Regions from separate parts of the Geodermatophilus sp. SYSU D00879 genome, predicted to be linked through region 2. Evidence: riboswitches for the same ligand, from Rfam matches in the RefSeq annotation. Region 2 holds a riboswitch; each other region holds the start of a gene.

Region 1 (3,196 bases), on a different contig from region 2:
GAGCTCCTCCAGGAAGGCGCCGGCCGCCGCCAGTGCGGCCTCCAGCTCGGCGGGGTCCATCGACGCCATCGTCGGCTCCTCGGCCGAGTCGTGCGGCATGGACAGCAGGTACTGCGTCACGGGTCCTCCCGGGTAGTCGCCGCGGCCCGTCCGGCCGCCACGAGAGGGGGACCCCGGCCGCTGCGACGACTCATCGGTCCCGTCCCGCCGGGAGGACGGGCCCGCCGCGCCACGGCCCGGAGGGCACCACGGCTCGGAGGGGACGACGGACGAGTCGGCCTGTACGCCGGGTTCTGTCCTCGGGCGCCTCGCGGCCTCCCGATGGGCGGTCATCCATCTAGGCCCGCCGTTGCCGGCGGGCTCGAGCGGTCCACCCGCAGGCTCGGGCGGGCAGCCCTCGAACGCCTGCGCAGGACGGCGTCCGGTCGCCCGTCCGCCGTCCCTTCTCGACCTTGCTCCGGGTGGGGTTTACCGAGCCGCACCGGTCACCCGGTGCGCTGGTGGTCTCTTACACCACCGTTTCACCCTCACCAGCGCTGTCTCCGGAGAGGCACTGCTGGCGGTCTGTTCTCTGTGGCACTGTCCCGCGGGTCACCCCGGGTCGCCGTTAGCGACCACCCTGCCCTGTGGAGCCCGGACGTTCCTCGGCGGCGAGGTCTCCCCCGCCGACGCGACCGCCCGGCCGACTCGTCCGTCGTGCCGACCAGTCTACGGATGCCCTCAGCGGAACTCCGGAGTCCGCGCTGCGGGCTCCGGCGGACCCTCCTACGGTGACTCCGTCCGGCCGGTCGTCACGTCCTCCATCGGGGGAGCCGAGCCGGGTGCCGCCGAGTCGCGGCCACCGCGGGTGGCCGTGAGCCGGGGACCCACCGCACCACCGGGGTGAGTCCCACCTCCCGAGCCACCGGGAGGGGGTAGGGCGCAGATCCCCGCCCGAACCCGTCAGCTGACCCGGTAGGCGGCCACGGGAGAACGGAGAACCACCACGGGTGCGTCGACGGCGCCTGCCTCGGCGTGCCCGCACCCCTGCGACGAGCGCCGCGCCCCGCCCACCTCCGCCGGTCGCCGCGCCCCCACGGACCCATTCCGGCCGTCCTGGCGTCGGCCTGCCCTCCAGCAGCCGCCCGCCGCCCTGCCGCGCGCCCGGGTCCGTCCCGCAGGTCCCTCCCTCACGCGCCGGGTGACCGCCGAGCCACGGACGGCGCCGCGCGAGAACCGACGTCAGGAGCTCTCCTCGTCATGCCCTCGAACAGCAAGCGCACGATCCGCCGCACCCTCACCGCCGGCGCCCTCGCCGTCGTCTTCGGCCTCTCGGGCCAGTCGGCGGCCCAGGCCCACGGGGACGGCCCCCGCCGCGACTGGTCGCACGGCTGGTCCCAGGACCGGGCCCCCGCTGCCTCCGCGGCTCCCGCGGCCGCACCGGCGGCCGCCCCCGCCGCTGCGGCGGTGTCCACGAACCTCAGCGGGAAGCCGACCCCCACCTCGACCTCCTACAGCGCCTGGGCGGCGCACGTCCGCCCGGTCGTCGCCGAGGTCGCGCAGCGGTTCGGGGTGTCCACGGTGCTCACCCGGCCCGGGCACTCCCCCACCCAGCAGCTCGCCGCGGACTTCATGGTCTACGCCGACTCCGCCAAGGGGAACGCCGTCGCGCAGTACGTCCTGGACAACGCCGCGCGCTTCAACGTCGACTACGTCATCTGGAAGCAGCGGATCTTCGTCATCGGGAGCTCCGGCTGGCGGGCGATGGCCGACCGCGGGTCCCCCACCGCCAACCACATGGACCACGTCCACGTGAGCTTCAACCCCTGACCGGCCCGGACGCGGCCCCGGGAACCGCCCGGGGCCGCGTCCCCGTCAGCCGGCGTACAGCACGAAGCCGCTCACCCGCCGGCCGTCGACGACCGGGGTCACCATGTCGACCTGTCGCCGTGCCTGCTCCTCGACCGGCTCGGCCGACAGCGCCTCCAGGTAGCGGCGGTGCTCGGCCGGCGAGGTCGCCCGTCGGGGTGGCCGAGGAACTGCCGCGGCGGCGGAGGTCGGCGTGTCGGTGGTCGACCCGAGGTCGGGGACGCTCAGCGCCCCCGGGCCACCCGCAGCGCCGCGGCGATCATCGGCGCCTGCAGCGGCAGCCGGACCACCGCCGCGGCCAGCAGCGCCGGCCGCCTGCGCGCCACCCGGAAGTGGTGCAGGTGGGCCGGCACGAACGACGCCAGCAGCGCGGCCGCGGCCCACCCGCCGGCCCGGCGGCTCGCCGGCGCGGCCAGCAGTGCGGCGGTACCGATCTCCGCGACCCCGCTGCCGAGCACCCAGCCGCGGGCGTCGCCGAGCTCGGGCGGCACCAGCTCCTCGAAGGTCCGCGGCCGCACCAGGTGCAGCACGCCGGAGCCGCCGAGGGCGGCGGCCAGCCAGGTCGCCGGGGCGGGGAGTCGCATGGACCGACCGTAGGCTGGCACCCCGTGACGGCCGCCGACCTCCTGATCGCGGCCGCGGTGGCCCTGGGCGCGGGAGCGGTCAACTCGATCGCCGGCGGCGGGTCGCTGATCCTCTTCCCCACCCTGGTGGGGCTGGGCCTGGGCACCGTGGCGGCCAACGTCACCAACTCGGTGGCGCAGTGGCCCGGCTACCTCGGCGGCATGGTCGGGTTCCGTCGCGAGTACGCCGGCCAGCGCGGCCGGCTGGTGCGCCTCGGCGCGGTCTCGGCGCTCGGCGGGGTCGCCGGCAGCGTGCTGCTGTTGACCACGCCGAGCGAGGCCTTCGACGTCGTCGTGCCGGTGCTCGTGCTGCTGGCCAGCCTGCTGCTCGCGGTGCAGCCGCTGCTCACCCGCCGGCTGCGCGACCGCGACGACGGCGCCGTCCGCGACCCGTGGTGGCTCTACCTCGCGCTGTTCCTCGCCACCGTCTACGGCGGCTACTTCGGCGGCGCGCTCGGCGTCATCCTCGTCGGGGTGCTCGGGACGGCGCTGCACCGGCTGCCGCTGGCCAACGCGCTGAAGTCCGCGCTCTCCGCGGTGACGGCGACGGTCACCCTGGTCGTGTTCGGCGTCTTCGGGCCGGTCGCCTGGCAGGTGGTCGCCGTCGCGGCGCCGGCCAGCCTGGTCGGCGGGTTCCTCGGCGCCCGGGTGGCCAGCCGCATCCCCGCGACGCCGCTGCGGGTGCTGATCGTCGTCTTCGGCGTCGCGGTGTCGGTCTACCTCTT
Region 2 (3,196 bases):
GCGGCCACCGCGACCAGGCCGCTGCCCGACCCGAGGTCGAGCACCGTGCGGCCGGCGACGGTGGCGGGGGCGTCGAGCAGGTGGCGGGCCAGTGCCTGCCCGCCGGGCCAGGCGGCCGCCCAGAACGGCGGCTCCTCCCCCGCCCCGCCGGCCGCGGTCTCCATCGCCTCCCACAGGGCGACGACGTCGTCGGCGACGTGCAGCCGCACCTCGGGGACGAGCGAGGGCCGGCGCACCTGGGTGTGCGCGCGGACGAACCCCGCGGGCACCACCCGGGTGGCCGGCCCTCGCTGGATCACCTGGGGATCAGTACCAGCCGGTGGCCTGCGAGTGCGCCCAGGCGTCGCACGGCGTGCCGTAGCGCTGCTCGATGTAGATGAGGCCGGCGTCGATCTGGCGGTAGCCGTCGGAGGTCTTGGCGATCCCGGTGCTGGCCCAGGTGGAGTCCAGGAACTGCGGGATGCCGTAGGCGGTGCTGGTGGGGTTCTGCGCGTTGGGGTTCCAGCCGCTCTCCTTGCCCCACAGCTTCTCCAGGCAGGAGAACTGCTCGCCGCTGCCGACCTTGCTCAGCGCGTAGTCCTTGAAGGAGCCGGACGGCGCGGCCGGCGCGGCCTCCTCGGCGGCCTGCTCCTCGGCGGCCTGCTGCGCGGCGGCGGCCTCGGCGGCGGCCTGCGCCTCGGCGGCCTGGCGAGCGGCCTCCTGCTCCGCGGCGACGCGGGCGGCCTCCTGCTCGGCGGCGACGCGGGCGGCCTCGGCCTCGGCGGCCTGGCGGTCGCGCTCCGCCTGCTCGGCGGCGAGCTGCGCCTGGGCGACACCGGCCTCCTGCGCGCTGCGCTCGGCGCGCGAGGCGGCGACGTCGGCCAGCGTCGTCAGGTCGGGGCCGGTCGCGGCCTGCGCGGCCGCCTGCTGCTGCGGGATGCCCAGCTCGTCGGCGACGCTGACCGCGGTGCCGGTGGTGCCGGCGGTGTCGGTGCCGGCGGAGGCAGCGGGGCCGCTGGTGGAGACGACGCCCACGATCAGCGCGCCGGCCGCGGCGGCGCCGAGCAGGAGGGCCGGGCGGCGCGGGCCCAGCGGCGGGCTGCCGCGGCGGAACAGGCGCCGGCGGGCGGGGGCCTCGGCGGCCGGCTCGGCGGCGTCCGCGAGCGCGGGCAGCTCGCGGGTGGCGGTGTCGGCGGTGGCGTCGATGGCGTCGGGAGTGGCGAGCTCGACGGTCACGGGGGCGTCGGCAGGCGTGTTCTGGACGTGGCGGGACATGAGGGGGTGAGGGCTCCGAGGGAGAGTGCGCGCGGCAGCGGCCCGGAGGCGGACCTCGGGCGTGCGGGTGCGGCGCGGGTCTGGGGGGTGTGGCGTTACGGGGTCCCCGGCGACGTCGTCGCAGGGAGCGGCAGGGCAGGGGCGGCCGGCGTCAGGCGGACGCGGGGGCGCGGTGTGCGCGCGGGCAGCTGCACCTGCGGGCCGCTTCGGCCCGGAGGCGGGGCATGCGGAGACTCTCCGTTTCTTCCGTGAGCCGCCTACCGAGTTAGCTGACGGGTTCGGGCGGGAAGGAGCCCTACGCGTGCCGGGCCGGAGCTCGGCGGGCGCGATTCACCCCAGTACTGCGGTGGGTCCCCGGCTCGCGTCCACGGGTGCGGACACGACTCGGCGGCGTCCGGCCGGGCTCCCCGGGACGGGGACCTGACGACCTGCCGGACGCAAGCCACCGTACGGTCGTTACCGGTTCGTGACAACGGTCGTGGCCGGAGGTGCGGCCGTGACGCGTGGTACGGACTGTCCCGTACCGGAACGCCCCTCCGCGTCGCCGCTGGTCAGGAGGCCGCGGCCACCTCGGGCCGGCCGGGCCCGTGCAGAGGTGTCACGTCGGACACGTCCGTGGCGGACGGCGCCGGCCGCGCCCCCGCGCGGGGCTCGGGCGCCGGGTCCTCCCCGAGGCGGGGCAGCCCCCGCTTGTCGCCGAGGGCGTGGACGTCGTCGGGCACGACCCCGGTGACGACGGCGAGCGCCTCGTCCAGCTGCCCGGTCAGCAGGCGCAGCCAGTCGCGCGCCCGGTCGCGCTCGTCGCGCAGCGGCTCGAGCTCGGCCTCGACGGCGGACCGGCGCTCGAGCGCCTCGGCGTCGGCCCGTGCCCGCGCCTCGGCGGCCTCGCGGTCCCGCCGCGCGCGCTCGGCGGCGGCCCCCTCCTCCAGCCGGGCGGCCTCGCGGCGCGCGGCCTCCAGGATCGCGGCGGCCTCGCTGCGGGTCTGCTCGCGGGCGGCGAGCACCGCCTCGCGCATCTCGGCCACCCCGGACAGCCGGGCCTGCGCCTCGGTGAGCGCCTCGGCGCGGATCCGCCCGGCCTCCTCCTCGGCGGCGGCGGTCAGCGCGGCGGCCGCCTCCTCGGCCCGGCGCATCATCGCCGCGGCGTCCTCGGGGCCGGGCAGGCTCTGCCGCTCGCGGACCAGCTGGGCCAGCCGGCGGCGGGCGTTCTGCAGCTCGGCCGACGCGGCGGCGTAGCGGCTGAGCAGGTGCTCGTTCTCCCGGCGCAGGACCAGCAACTCCGTCTCCGCCCAGGCGACGTAGTCGTCGACCTGCAGGCGGTCGTAGCCGCGCACCGCCCCGGTGAACACCGGTCCGGTGCCCAGCAGGCCGTCGAGCCCGCGTCCCGGAGGCGGCTCGGCGGGGCCGTCCCCGGCCCTGTCCGGAGCAGCTCCCTGTCCCCGCAGCGACATCCCGGTTCCCCCTCGGTGCGCTCCGATCCGGTCCCCCACCGGCACGCCGGCGTGGGTGATCACAGAGTTCCACCCGCCGGGTGCGGCCGAACGGGCCGACACGGGCGCGCGCGGGACGTGCGGACCGGTCGCGCCCGGACGTGCCGGGCTGGTCACTGTGCGCGGTCGAGAGGTCTCAGTACGGTCACGGCCCCCGCGGGGAATGCCCGGCGGAGGCGGGTCGTTGGGCCGGGTACAGTAGTTGCACTCTCAACCACATGGAGCACGAGATGCAGTTCGGGGTCTTCACGGTCAGCGACGTCACGACCGACCCGACGACGGGGCGGACGCCGAGCGAGGCGGAGCGGATCAAGGCCGTCGTCACCATCGCGAAGAAGGCCGAGGAGGTGGGCCTCGACGTCTTCGCGCTCGGCGAGCACCACAACCCGCCGTTCTTCTCGTCCTCCCCCACGACCACGCTGGCCTACGTCGCGGCGCAGACCTCCCGGCTG
Region 3 (3,196 bases), on a different contig from region 2:
CGGGGTGACCATCCGGGGGTCGTTCAGGTCGCTCTCGGCGATGAGCGTGAGCGGCCGGCCGACCGCGACCGAGAGCCGGTCGACCTCCTGCGCCATCTCCTCGAGCACGTGGGTGGCGCGCTCGTCGACCAGCGCGTGCACGGCGTCCAGCCGCAGCCCGTCGACGTGCATGTCGCGCAGCCACATCAGGGCGTTGTCCAGGACGTAGCGGCGGACCTCGTCGGAGTCCGGCCCGGACAGGTTGACCGACTCGCCCCAGGTGTTCGCGCCGCCCTCCGAGAAGATCGGCATGAACAGCGGCAGGTAGTTCCCCGACGGGCCGAGGTGGTTGTAGACGACGTCCTGGATGACGCCGATCCCGCGCTGGTGGCAGGCGTCGACGAACCGCTGGTAGGCCGCGGGGCCGCCGTAGCTCTCCTGCACCGTGTACCAGAGGACGCCGTCGTAGCCCCAGTTGTGCGTGCCGTCGAAGCCGTTGACGGGCAGCAGCTCGACGAAGTCGACGCCGAGGTCGGCGAGGTGGCCCAGCCGGTCGATGGCCGAGTCGAGGGTGCCCTCGGGGGTGAACGTGCCGACGTGCAGCTCGTAGACGACGCCGCCGGCCAGCGGGCGCCCGGTCCAGGCGCTGTCGCCCCACGCGTACGCCGACGGGTCGAACCGACGGGACAGCCCGTGCACGCCGTCGGGCTGGCGGCGCGAGCGCGGGTCGGGACGCGGGGTGTCGTCGTCGCCGAGCAGGTAGCCGTAGTCGGACTCCGGGCCGGCCTCGGCCTCGGCCCGCCACCAGCCGTCGTCGTCGCGGCGCATGTCGTGCACCGTGCCGTCGACCTGCAGGCGCACGCGCTCGGGCACGGGCGCCCAGACGGCGAACTCGACGGGTGCGGACATGCGGGGGCCTCCCAGCGGTAGTGCGGCTGACCGGTCCCTCTTGCCCGCTGCGGGCGCGGTCAACCGCGAGCGGCGGCCGGGGGAGCGGGTCCCCCGGTCGCCGCCACAGGTCACGGCAGCTGCAGCTCCTGCCCGACGTAGATATTGTTCGGGTCGCTGACCGTGCCGCTGTTGGCCGACCAGAGGGCCTTCCAGCCGCCCTTGACGCCCTGGGCTCGGGCGATCTTGCCCAGCGTGTCGCCGGACCGGACGGTGTACGAGCCGCCGGAGGCACCGGCGGCGGACTCCCCGGCCCGGGCGGCCGGGGCGGGCTCGGCCGGGGCGGGCTCGGCCGGGGCGGGCGCGGCCGGGGCGGGCGCGGCGGCCGGCGAGCCGGCCTCCGGGGCGTCCGGGTTCAGGCCCTTGCCGCAGGTGGGCCAGGCACCCGGGCCCTGGACGTCGAGCGTGCGCTCGGCGACGGCGATCTGCTGCGCCTTGGTGGCCAGGTCGGCGCGGGCGGCGTACTCGGTGCCGCCGAAGGCCGCCCAGGTGGACTGGCTGAACTGCAGGCCGCCGTAGTAGCCGTTGCCGGTGTTGATGCTCCAGTTGCCGCTGGACTCGCACTGGGCGACGGCGTCCCAGTCGTTGGGGGCGGCGGCCGAGGCCGGGCCGGCGGCGACGCCGATCGCGGCCGCGGCCACGCCGGTCGTCACGAGGGCACGGCGGAGCAGGGACGTGGACGTGCGCATGCGGGATCTCCGATCCGCCGCCTGCGAGGTGAGCTGTCGGGTTCGGAGCGATCGGTGCCCCGGCCGCGCAGAGCGCGGCTTCACCCCGAGGCGCTGCGTCCGGTCCCCCCGTGACCGCGGTGCAGGCGCCGAAGTGGGTCCCCCACCCCCGTCCTGGCTGTGCAGGAGGAACGGAGCCCGGCGGACGGGGTTCGGCGGACCGGCTCCGGCACGCGGCTGTCATTGGCCCGCGTGCGGGGCAAAGGTAACGGCCGCATCACGAGACGGCACACCCGCCCCACCCGTCACGGCGTGTCGCCCGGCGTCCCCGCGGCGGCCCGCGCCCGGCGGCCGGGGGGAGTCGCAGGTCACGGTGGCGCCGGCCGGCGCCGCCGTGACCTGCGTCTCATTCTCGGACGAGCAGGGCCACCGGCAGCCGGGCCAGCAGCTCGCCGACGGGCGCGCCGCCGGCGTCGGAGACGACCCGCGTGCCGGTGAGCACGTCGCGCCAGGCGCCGGTCGGCAGCGCCAGCGCGGTGTCGCCCCAGCCGCCGGCGGCCAGCGCGACCGGCAGCCGGGTCGCCACGGTCACCGCGCCGCCCTGCTCTCCGGACCCACGGTCGAAGGCGACGACGTGCTGCGCGGCGGACCCGGTGGCGGCCACCGGGGTGTAGCCGGTGAACAGCCCGGGGTCGTCCCGCCGCAGCCGCAGCGCCCGCGAGACGACGAGCAGCTTGGCCGCGCCGGTCTCGTCGACCTCGGGCACCTCCCCGCCGTCGAGCCGGGCCAGCAGCGCGCGCCGTTCGTCGTAGTCGACCGGGCGGCGGTTGTCGGGGTCGACGAGCGAGTGGTCCCACAGCTCGGTGCCCTGGTAGACGTCCGGGACGCCGGGCATCGTCAGCTGCAGCAGCTTCTGCGCCAGCCCGTTGGACCGGCCGGCCGGGGCGATCCGCGCGACGAACGCCTCGATCTCGCGGTTCGTCGCCTCGTCGTCGAAGGCGGCGTCGACCATCGCGTGCAGCTGCGCCTCGAACGCCTCGTCGACGTCGGTCCACGTCGTCGACCGCCCGGCCTCGCGGGCGGCCTTCTCGGCGTAGGCGTGCGCCCGCTCGCGGGACAGCGGCCAGGCGCCGACCAGGTTCTGCCACACCAGGTGCGCCAGCGGCCGGTCGGGCAGCGGGTGGCGGGACAGCCAGCCGCGGACCAGGTCCGCCCACTCGGTCGGCACCTCGGCGAGGACGGCCAGGCGGGCCCGGGTGTCCTCGCTGCGCTTGGTGTCGTGCGTGGTGAGCGTCGTCATCGACTCCGGCTTGCGCTCCAGCCGCCGCGCCTGCGCCTCGTGGAACTCCTCCGGGGTGCTGCCGAAGCGCGCCGGGTCGCCGCCGACCTCGTTGAGCACCACGAACCGGGCCCAGCGGTAGTAGGCGCTGTCCTCGACGCCCTTGGCCATCACCGGGCCGCTGGTCTGCTCGAACCGGGTGGCCGCCTCGGTGCCGGCCTGCGCCAGCACCGGGTGCAGCGCGTCCACCGCGGCGACCAGGTCGGGACGGCGGTCGCGGACGTCGCCCACGGCGGCGTCGAGGTGCTCGCGGCCGTCGGGC
Region 4 (3,196 bases), on a different contig from region 2:
CTCGTGGCCAGCGCCAAGGACCGCGCCGAGCACGCCCTCGCCGTCGACTCGCTCGTCCGCGCGCTCGACCCGTTCTGCACCGCGCTGTCGGTGCCGGAGCAACCCTCGCTGCTGACGCTGCCCAACGTGCGGCACCTGGCCACCGACGTCGTCGGCACCCAGCGCCGCTCGGGCGCCCGCGGCCGGGCCGGGCTGCTGGAGCTGGTCGACGCCGTGCACCCGACCGCCGCCGTCTGCGGCACCCCGCCCGAGGCCGCCGCCGCGGTCATCGCCGAGCTGGAGGGCATGGGCCGCGGGCGCTACGCCGGGCCGGTGGGCTGGCTCGACGCCCGCGGGGACGGCGAGTTCGGGCTGGCCCTGCGCTGCGCGCAGCTGGTCGACGACGACCCGCGCTCGGCCCGGCTGTTCGCCGGCTGCGGCATCGTCGCCGCCTCCGACCCGACGGCCGAGCTCGCCGAGACGCAGTCGAAGTTCGCCGCCTTCCAGGCCGCGCTGGAGGGCTGAGACGCCCGGTCCCGGCCGGCGCCGTCGTCGCCCTCCCCCGGAGACGGCGAGGGCCCCGGCCGCTGCGCGGTCGGGGCCCTCGTCGGGTGTGCGGGAGGTCAGCCCACGTAGTTCACGTGCACGTGGTCCATGTGGTTCGCGGTCGCGCCGCCGCGGTCCTCCATCGCCTTCCAGGCACCGTCGGGCGAGGTCAGGATGCGCTGCTGCCAGATGACGTACTCGACGCCCAGCTCGTCCCAGTGGTCCACGTGGTACTGGGCGATCGCGTCGCCGAGGGCGGCGTCGGACATGACCATGTAGTCCAGCGCCTTGCCGGAGGGGTGGCCGTCCGGGTCGACCGCGCTCGCCCGCGTGCCGCCGAGGGTGATGTCCGCGGCGCCCGGGACGTTGCTGACGACGGCGTTCGCCGCCGCCTGCACGGCCTCGTGGATCGCGCCGGCGGTGTTCGTGATCTCGGCGACGACCGAGGCCTGCGCGACCTGCGGGGCGGCCTCGGCGATCGGCGGGGTGGCGGCGGGCGCCGCCTCACCGGCGGCGACCGGGGCCGGAGCGGCCTCGGCGACCGGGGCGGGAGCGGCCTCGGCGGCGGGGGCCGGAGCGGCGGCGGGGGCCGGGGCGGCCTCGGCCGGGGCGGTCGAGCCGCTGAGCGCCAGCACCTGACCGGGGAAGATCAGGTTCGGGTTGGCACCGATGACGTCGACGTTGCGCTCGTAGAGCTCCCGCCAGCGCTGGCCGTGGGCGGCGGCGATCTTGGCCACCGTGTCCCGCCAGCGGACGGTGTACTCCTCGGTGGCGACCTCGGCCTGCTCGGCCGGGGCGGCCTGCTCGGCGGCCGGCTGCTCGGCCGGGGCGGCCGGGGCCTCGGCGGCAGGGGCGGCCTGCTCGACGGGAGCGGCCGGCGCCTCGGCGGCGGCCTCGGTGGTGCCGTCGGTCAGGTACCTGCCGCAGCTCGGCCAGGCGCCGACGCCCTGGCCGGCCAGGACCGCCTCGGCGATCTGGACCTGCTGGGCCGGGGTGGCGAGGTCGGCACGCGGGGCCAGGTCGGTGCCCCCGAAGGCGGCCCAGGTGGACTGGCTGAACTGCAGGCCGCCGTAGTAGCCGTTGCCGGTGTTGATGCTCCAGTTGCCACTGGACTCGCACTGGGCGACGCCGGTCCAGTCGTGGGTGGTGGAGGCGGACGCCGGCGAGCTCAGGACGCCCAGACCGACGGCGGCGGCGCCGGCGGCGACAGGGGCCTTGGCGATGACCTTCTTGGTGCGGACGTAGCGGGGTGCGCGGTGCTTGGGCATGGTGATGATCTCCCGATCACCGCCGGCGAGGTGAGCTGTCGGGTTCGGGCGATCGGTGCCCGGCCGCGGTCCGCGGCTTCACCCCGAGGCGCGCTCCGACAGACCCCCGTAGGTCGTCGCGCGCCGGAAGAGTGGGTCCCCCACCCCTGCCCTGGGAGTTGACGTGGGCGACCGGTGGGCAGGGTTTGGCGGACCGGCGCCGCGCTCTGTGTTCGCTGAGCGCAGCCAAAACGTTACGTGTCGTCATGTCGACTGTCGTCGTGACGGCGGTCACAGCACGGTTCGGCTGGGGCCCGTGGGGTATGGGGTGACGTCGGCGTGACCCCCCGCGCGGGTAACGGAACGCGCTGCTCGCCGCACGCGATCCGGCCCTGCCGTGGTCCTCCCGCCCCCGTCGCGGCCACCCCGCACCCCGTGACGAAGCCCACCGGCGACGGGCCCCGATCCGCGCCCGCACTCCCCGCCGCGAGGCGCCGTGGGGTGCCCGGACCTCCCTGGGGTCCCCCGCACGGACACGCGACTCGAGGTGATCGGCATCCCGGTCAGCGACGTCGACGTCGCCGAGGCCTCCTCCGTCGAGCAGGTCGGTTCCGGGCTCGACCACGACACCGGCCCGGCCCCGGGCATGCGTGTGGTGCAGATGACCCGCCGGGCTCCCCCTGCTCGGTGGTCATCGGCCAGGGCGTGCCGCCGGGCGAGCCGGGCTCGACCCGGGCCCGCAGCTCGTCGTCGAGGACGTCGACGCCGTCCGCCGGGCGTGGGGTCGACGTCACCGGGGTCCGGCAGCTGGCCCCCGAGGGCGCCCCGGCTCGCGGTTCGCGTTCTCCAGCGACCCCGACGGCAACGGCTGGTCGCTGCAGGAGGTCCGGCGCTCCTGAGGCCGGTCAGGCCAGCGCGCGGCCCGCGGCCTCCCGCAGGGCGACGGCGAGGTCGGCCTCCGCGCGCTGGTCGGTGCGGGCGACGACCACCCGCGGCCCGCCGCACGCCAGCGCGGCGGTGAGCTCCTCCGGCGTGGCCACCGCCGTCGCCGCCCAGCCCAGGGACGCCGCGACGGCGACCAGGTCCCGCCCGTGCGGCGTGCCGAACACCCGCCGGTAGTCGCGGGCGTACGCCGGCCGCCCCGGCTCCAGCTGGGCGAAGATCCCGCCGCCGTCGTTGTCGGGCACCACCACGGTGAGGTCCGGGCGCGGCTCGCCCTCGCCGGTGAGCAGCCCCTGCAGGTCGTGCAGGAACGTGAGGTCGCCCATGAGCGCCACCGCGGGCCCGCCGTGCGCCAGAGCGGCCCCGACGGCGGTGGACACCGTGCCGTCGATGCCGGCGACGCCGCGGTTGGCGAGCACGGCGACGTCGCCGCGCGGCACGGCGAGCCGGTCGACGTCGCGCACCGGCGTCGAGGAGCCGAG

What was found. A riboswitch is a leader RNA that binds a small molecule or an ion and turns the genes downstream of it on or off. The one in region 2 is predicted to bind cyclic di-AMP.
Region 1: linked by a shared signal. The riboswitch ahead of ACI79B_RS19895 (hypothetical protein) and the one ahead of ACI79B_RS12690 (aggregation-promoting factor C-terminal-like domain-containing protein) in region 2 are both predicted to bind cyclic di-AMP.
Region 3: linked by a shared signal. The riboswitch ahead of ACI79B_RS09800 (transglycosylase family protein) and the one ahead of ACI79B_RS12690 (aggregation-promoting factor C-terminal-like domain-containing protein) in region 2 are both predicted to bind cyclic di-AMP.
Region 4: linked by a shared signal. The riboswitch ahead of ACI79B_RS22015 (transglycosylase family protein) and the one ahead of ACI79B_RS12690 (aggregation-promoting factor C-terminal-like domain-containing protein) in region 2 are both predicted to bind cyclic di-AMP.

The regions. Positions count from the first base shown of each region.
Region 1 covers NZ_JBJGZF010000019.1:44,343-47,538, reverse strand. The annotation lists gene ACI79B_RS19905 (YciI family protein) at 1-120, opposite strand, end outside; RNA gene rnpB (RNase P RNA component class A) at 267-690, opposite strand; cyclic di-AMP (ydaO/yuaA leader) riboswitch at 816-976, shown strand; gene ACI79B_RS19895 (hypothetical protein) at 1,240-1,809, shown strand; gene ACI79B_RS19890 (DoxX family protein) at 2,073-2,432, opposite strand; gene ACI79B_RS19885 (sulfite exporter TauE/SafE family protein) at 2,457-3,196, shown strand, end outside.
Region 2 covers NZ_JBJGZF010000008.1:119,988-123,183, forward strand. The annotation lists gene ACI79B_RS12685 (class I SAM-dependent methyltransferase) at 1-299, opposite strand, end outside; gene ACI79B_RS12690 (aggregation-promoting factor C-terminal-like domain-containing protein) at 307-1,215, opposite strand; cyclic di-AMP (ydaO/yuaA leader) riboswitch at 1,494-1,654, opposite strand; gene ACI79B_RS12695 (hypothetical protein) at 1,806-2,705, opposite strand; gene ACI79B_RS12700 (LLM class flavin-dependent oxidoreductase) at 2,963-3,196, shown strand, end outside.
Region 3 covers NZ_JBJGZF010000005.1:245,880-249,075, forward strand. The annotation lists gene treZ (malto-oligosyltrehalose trehalohydrolase) at 1-888, opposite strand, end outside; gene ACI79B_RS09800 (transglycosylase family protein) at 999-1,616, opposite strand; cyclic di-AMP (ydaO/yuaA leader) riboswitch at 1,620-1,754, opposite strand; gene treY (malto-oligosyltrehalose synthase) at 2,002-3,196, opposite strand, start outside.
Region 4 covers NZ_JBJGZF010000027.1:5,755-8,950, reverse strand. The annotation lists gene ACI79B_RS22020 (isochorismate synthase) at 1-504, shown strand, start outside; gene ACI79B_RS22015 (transglycosylase family protein) at 603-1,793, opposite strand; cyclic di-AMP (ydaO/yuaA leader) riboswitch at 1,798-1,967, opposite strand; gene menD (2-succinyl-5-enolpyruvyl-6-hydroxy-3-cyclohexene-1-carboxylic-acid synthase) at 2,678-3,196, opposite strand, start outside.